Prochlorococcus marinus str. MIT 9312: one gene and its partner. The protein of the gene in region 1 interacts with the protein of each later gene in a pairwise test. Links are inferred from orthologs where the notes say so. Each region holds a gene or a part of one and is shown on either strand. Other genes may lie near its edges. The genes, in order: PMT9312_RS05475 and PMT9312_RS00360.

Region 1 (3,043 bases):
ATTCAAGCTTTTTGTAAAGTATTTGAGTTAGATGAAAAAGATAATCTTTCTAAATTTCAATTGTCTGCAGAAGCCTAATTACAGTGAGAATAATTGGGATAGACCCTGGATTAGCCAGAGTTGGATATGGAATTATTGAAATAAAAAATGATAAAAAGATATTGCTAGATTGTGGAGTTATTGAGACAGGTAAAGAAAAAAAAGAAGAGGATAGACTTTATGAGATATTCAAAGATCTTAATGAATTAATAAGTCATTGGAAGCCAAATTTAGCAGCGGTAGAGAAATTTTTCTTTTATAGATCTAGTACTACTATTAGTGTGGTGCAGGCTAGAGGCGTGATTATGATGGTATTGGCCTCTAAAAAAATTAATATTAGTGAATATTCCCCTGCACAGATAAAGTTAACCATTGCAGGGTCAGGAAAAGCATCTAAGAAAGAAGTTCTTGATGCGGTTATGTATAACTTGGAACTTAACAAACCTCCAAAACCTGATGATTCAGCTGATGCATTGGCCATAGCATTAACAAAACTAAATGAGGAAGGCTTTAACTGAGTATCTAATATGACTATCTTTGATAAAAAGAAATTTGAGAGGGATACGTTTAGAAAACTTAGAAATGAGATTTCTCTAATTCAAAGGGAAAATGTAGAAAAGAATGTAAAACTATTTGTTGATACCTTTGTTAAGGAATATAAAAATATTGGTTACATAGCTATATATTGGCCTTTGAAAAATGAAGTAGATATAAGAAGTCTCAAGGAAAAAAATTCTGTAGCTTTGCCAAAATGTATAGATAAGAAAGAGTTGTTTTTTTATCCATGGGATGAAAAAACTCTTACAAAAGACTCAGAGGGGATACTAAGTCCAAATAACTCTTTTTTATTAAGTCATGAGCAGATAAGTATAATATTTGTTCCATGTCTTTCTGTTGATAAAAATTTAATAAGATTAGGTTATGGAGGAGGCTATTTTGATAAATTAAGAAGAGATAAAAATTGGCGTAATGTTCCATGTATTGGAGTATTAACTTCTAATTGTGTAAGTAAGACTCCATTAACCAGGGCTGAGTGGGATATTCCCTTATCAGGCTTTATCACAGAAAAAGAAATATTTGTATAATAAAAATTTTAAAGCAATTTATAAATAGTTTTTAAAACAATGGAAAATAAAGAAAAATACAATAATTTATCAAAATTAGTTGAAAAGTTAAAGAAATCAGAAGATCCAAAAAGAAAATATGAATACATTTTATGGTTAGGAAAAAAATTAAAAGAACCAGATAGTAAGATCCTTGTTGAAGAGAACAAAGTTATGGGATGCGTTTCAGAAGTTTTTGTTAAGGCAAATATTAAAGGCGGTAAATTATTTTGGGAAGGATATTCTGATGCACTAATAACAAAAGGTTTATTGGCATTTCTAATTAGTGGATTAAATGAATTAACACCTAATGAAGTTGTTAAAATAAATAAGAAATTTATAGAAGATACTGGTTTGAAAGCAAGCTTAACTCCTTCACGGTCAAATGGTTTTTTAAACATTTTATTGAAAATGCAGTCTCAAGCAAATGAATTTTTGTAGGCCCAATAATATAAAATTAAATTCAAAGTAAAAAGAAATAAAAAATGAGAAAATGCAAAATTGGTATTGTAGGTTTCGGAACTGTTGGTTCAGGGGTTTATAAAATATTAAGTTCTGAAGTTGATTTACATCCAATTCTAAAAGAAATAGATATTGAAAAAATAGCGGTTAAAGATCTTAGTAAAAAAAGGGATTTTGATCTAGATAATAATTTATTAACTGATGATCCATTCAAATTAATTAATGACCCCTCTATAGATGTAATTGTTGAAGTAATGGGCGGGGTTGATTTGGCGAAAGATATTATTCTGCAATCATTAAAATCAGGTAAATCTGTTGTTACAGCAAATAAAGCAGTAATTGCAAGATATGGAGAAGAAATATACAAAACTGCAGCTAAAGAAGGAGTTTATATATTGTCAGAGGCTGCGGTCTGCGGAGGGATTCCAATAATTGAACCCTTAAAAAGATCATTAAAAAGTAACAGCATAAAAAAAATGGTTGGGATAATAAATGGCACAACAAATTTTATTCTTTCAAAGATGGCAAATGAAAATGCCGATTATAAGGAAACCTTAAAATTAGCTCAAAGACTTGGGTATGCAGAATTAGATCCAACTGCAGATGTTGAGGGACATGATGCTGCTGATAAGATTTCTATTCTTAGTGAACTCGCATTTGGAGGTAAAATCAAAAGAGACGAGATACATTCGGAGGGCATTAGTAAAATTAATCTAAAGGATATTGAATATGCCAATAAATTAGGATTTGAAATAAAACTTTTGGCGTTGTCCGAAAGGCGACAAATTAATAGTAACGATTCACTTGCTTTGAATATTTGGGTAGGCCCTTCGTTGATTCCAAAATCTCATCCATTAGCAACAGTTATGGGAGTTAACAATGCATTATTGATAGAGGCTGATCCTCTTGGAGAAATAATGTTATATGGTCCTGGTGCAGGAAGTGGTCCAACAGCTGCATCAGTAGTATCAGATATATTAAATCTGCATGCCTCTTCAGTAAAAAATAATAATTCAATCGATCCATTATTATCTTTTGATTTCTGGAGAAACTGTCATATCATAAAATCCAATGAAATAAATAAAAAAAATTATCTTAGAATTATTTGTCTTGATAGTCCAGGCGTTATAGGAAAGATTGGAGATATCTTTGGAAATAATAATGTATCAATCGAATCAATTGTTCAGCTAGATGCAAGTGAGGATAAAGCCGAAATTGTTGTTATAACTCATGAGGTGAATAATGGAAATTTTGAGAAATCGAAAGATGAAATAAATGCTCTTAATGAAGTCAAAATTATTGCTAGTCAATTAAGTTGTATTTAGAGAAATAGTTTGCAAATTTCTTTATAGCTTGTTAAACCGAAGAAAGTAAGTGTTTGGTTTTAGCACCTTAATGATTCATTCAGAACTATTAGATAATAAAAATGGAAAAAATAA
Region 2 (3,341 bases), 900 kb from region 1 along the record:
AAAGTGAAATATGGAGACTATCAAACAAATCAAAATTATCAAACTTCTTAGACTACTCAGTCAATGAAAAAGATCAAAAATCTCTTATATCATATCCTTATAGTTCTCAAAATATTATTAGATTAACAATTGGTGAGAATAGCCAAATTTCATTGATAGAAAAAAATTATTCAATACAGCAATTGAGTAAAGATAAATTAGATAAATTCATAAAGCAACAGATATCTTGTTTTGATCAAAATGAACATTGGAGTGACCTCCTAAATCTTTCTTTAAGTTGTGACAAGAATATCTTGGGATTAAAAATAAACGGATCCAAAATTCCTCCTATTGAAATCTTTAGTCATGCATCAAGTAATTCTTTAAAGGCAAAAACCCTAGTAATATTTTTAGAAAAAAATTGTGATATTGAATTATTACAAGTAAATCTTGGTGTAGAAAACTCTGCATTATCTCAATCAACATTCTTTTTTTTAGAAGAAAATAGTTCTGTAACTCATGGTGTTGTGTCATATGGTGAAAACAAATCAAATCTAGTTAATTCTCTCAATGTAATTCAACAAAAAAATAGTAAATACAACTTAGGTTCTTTACATTTCAAATTTAATTATGCAAGATTTGAAATTCATATAAAACAATCTGCAGGAAATGCTAAAACCAATATCAAAGGTATGCAAGTAACAAAAAACGATGAACAAATTTCTACTCATACAAAAATATACTTTAATGGTCCAAATGGATTTTTAGATCAAATCAACAAATCTCTTGCTGACGATAAATCACATGCAATATTTGAGGGTTCAATTATTGTTCCAAAAATTGCCCAGAAAACTGATGCTTCTCAATTAAGCAGAAATTTACTTTTATCAAATCTCGCACAAATAGATACCAAACCTCAATTAGAAATAATTGCTGATGATGTCAAATGCAAACATGGAGCTACAATTTCACAATTAAATGAAGAAGAACTTTTTTATATGAGAGCAAGAGGTATCACATTAAAAGAAGCCAGTAAACTACAATTAAGTTCTTACTTTCAAGAAATAATTTCATTTATTCCCGTTGTAAAAGACAGATGGGATTTGCTTGATAAACTTTTAAATGAGAATTAATGGAAACGATTCAAAATTTTCCTGAAATAACCAAGAAAGACTTTCCTCTTTTAAATAAGAATTTAACAAATAATGAGCAAATCATTTATTTAGACCATGCTGCGACTACTCAAAAACCGATACAGGTCTTAAAAAAAATTGATGAATATTACAGAAACTTTAATGCCAATGTACATAGAGGTGCGCATCAATTAAGTGCTAAAGCAACAGAAGAGTTTGAAAATGCAAGATATTTAATTAGTAAATATATAAAAGCGAATTCAACAAAAGAAATTATTTTTACAAGAAATGCTACTGAAGCAATTAATCTCGCAGCTAGATCATGGGGTGAATCTTCTTTGAAAGAAAATGATGAAATTCTCTTGTCAATAATGGAACATCATAGCAATATTGTGCCTTGGCAAATGGTTGCAGCAAAAAATAAATGCAAATTAAAATTTATAGGTATAGATAAAAATGGAAAATTAGATATTGATGATTTTAAATCTAAATTAACATCAAGAACAAAACTTGTTAGCATCGTACATATAAGCAACACACTAGGTTGCTGCAATCCAATCAAAGAGATAACTAAATTAGCCAAGCAAAAAGGTTCTTTAGTGCTAATAGATGCATGCCAAAGTTTAGCTCATCAAAAACTGGATGTAATTGATCTTGATATAGACTTTTTAGCGGGTTCAGGACATAAACTTTGTGGTCCAACAGGTATTGGTTTCCTCTGGTCAAGACAAGAAATTCTAGAAAAGATTCCTCCTCTCTTTGGTGGTGGCGAAATGATTCAAGATGTTTTTGAAGAGACAAGTACTTGGGCAGAACTACCACATAAATTTGAAGCTGGAACTCCTGCTATTGCAGAAGCCATAGGTCTGGCAGAGGCAATAAATTACATAAACAATATTGGATTGAATAATATTCATAAATATGAAAAAAATATTACTAAATATTTATTTAAAAAATTAAATCAGATAGAAGATATTGAAATTATCGGTCCATCTCCAGAGATAGATCCAGACAGAGCATCACTTGCTACTTTTTATATAAAAAATATACATGCAAACGATATTGCTGAAATTCTTGATTCGAAAGGAATTTGTATCAGAAGTGGACATCATTGCTGTCAACCTCTGCACAGATATATCGGAATTAAATCAACGGCTAGGATTAGCATGAATTTCACAACCAATAAAGAAGAGATTGATATATTTTTAGAAAAATTGAAAGAGACTATTAATTTTCTAAAAATGTATTCTTAAATATTCAAAGCGTTTTTTAAAAATTCCTGAGATTTTTTCATTACTAATTCCTTAGTTTCAATATTTTTAAAACCATGACCCTCATTTTCGAAAAAAATAGCTTCTGAAAATTTATTATTCCGAATCAATATCTCTTGAATTTTTAAAGTTTGTTCATATGAGATAACTGAATCTTTTTTGCCATGAAACAATAAGATAGGTTTTTTTATTTTGTTAATTCGATTTATAGGCGATCTATATATATATTTATCATGGTTTTTTTCATAATCTCCTACCAAAGAATTTAAATAATCTTTTTCAAACCTATGGGTTTTGTAATGCATCTCCTTAAGATCTATCACAGGATATTTACAAATTGCAGCTGTAAAAATAGACCCATACGATAAGCAATTTAGAGCGGTGAATCCACCAGCACTATTACCAAAAATTACTACTTTTTCACTATCAACTAGATTTAATTTAAGTAATTCAAGTGCTAGTGCTTTGCAATCATAAGAATCAACAATTCCCCACTTATAGTTCAACCTTTCTCTATACACTTTCCCAAACCCAGATGATCCTCCATAATTAACTTCAGCAACAAAAAATCCTTGAGCAGTCCAATATTGAACTTCAGCATTATAGGAGCCATCAAAACATGAAGTTGGTCCACTATGAGCTCTAACCAAGAGAGGTGGTTTTCTAAATTTTTCAACAAGCGGCCTATACAGAAAAGAATGAGTTAATTTATCTTCAAAACCTTTAAACCAAAATGATTCGGGTTTTGAACAATCCTTTATATGTTCAACATTTATTTCCTCAAAAAAATCTGATGAAACTTTTTCTTTGAAATCAATTTCAAATAAATTACCCAAAAAATCAGATCCAAAACCTTTTAAAACAACTTTCTTCTCAAAAACACTAAAATCACTTACTGCAGTAAAAGGAGTAGAAAATTTTTTAAAAAATGCAAGATCTTTATATTGTTCCAATATCC

What was found.
Region 2: the proteins of PMT9312_RS05475 (region 1) and PMT9312_RS00360 interact in binary tests that used the Escherichia coli proteins (3 or more experiments, as listed by UniProt). The link is inferred for Prochlorococcus marinus str. MIT 9312 from one-to-one orthologs.

What each region holds. Positions count from the first base shown.
Region 1 is NC_007577.1:973,072-976,114, reverse strand. Bases 172-2,873 are described here. They hold PMT9312_RS05475 (SufE family protein), read left to right. Parts: upstream 172-1,163; coding sequence 1,164-1,583; downstream 1,584-2,873. Other genes in these bases: PMT9312_RS05470 (homoserine dehydrogenase), read left to right, coding at 1,628-2,873; PMT9312_RS05480 (5-formyltetrahydrofolate cyclo-ligase), read left to right, coding at 567-1,124; ruvC (crossover junction endodeoxyribonuclease RuvC), read left to right, coding at 172-557. In the rest of the region: bchI (magnesium chelatase ATPase subunit I), read left to right, coding at 1-78; more of ruvC, read left to right, coding at 84-171; more of PMT9312_RS05470, read left to right, coding at 2,874-2,929; PMT9312_RS05465 (hypothetical protein), read left to right, coding at 3,000-3,043. UniProt on the Escherichia coli protein: Participates in cysteine desulfuration mediated by SufS. Cysteine desulfuration mobilizes sulfur from L-cysteine to yield L-alanine and constitutes an essential step in sulfur metabolism for biosynthesis of a variety of sulfur-containing biomolecules.
Region 2 is NC_007577.1:75,121-78,461, reverse strand. What follows is about bases 239-3,238. They hold PMT9312_RS00360 (aminotransferase class V-fold PLP-dependent enzyme), read left to right. Parts: upstream 239-1,111; coding sequence 1,112-2,365; downstream 2,366-3,238. Other genes in these bases: PMT9312_RS00355 (alpha/beta hydrolase family protein), read right to left, coding at 2,362-3,238; PMT9312_RS00365 (SufD family Fe-S cluster assembly protein), read left to right, coding at 239-1,112. Also shown: more of PMT9312_RS00365, read left to right, coding at 1-238; more of PMT9312_RS00355, read right to left, coding at 3,239-3,341. UniProt on the Escherichia coli protein: Cysteine desulfurases mobilize the sulfur from L-cysteine to yield L-alanine, an essential step in sulfur metabolism for biosynthesis of a variety of sulfur-containing biomolecules.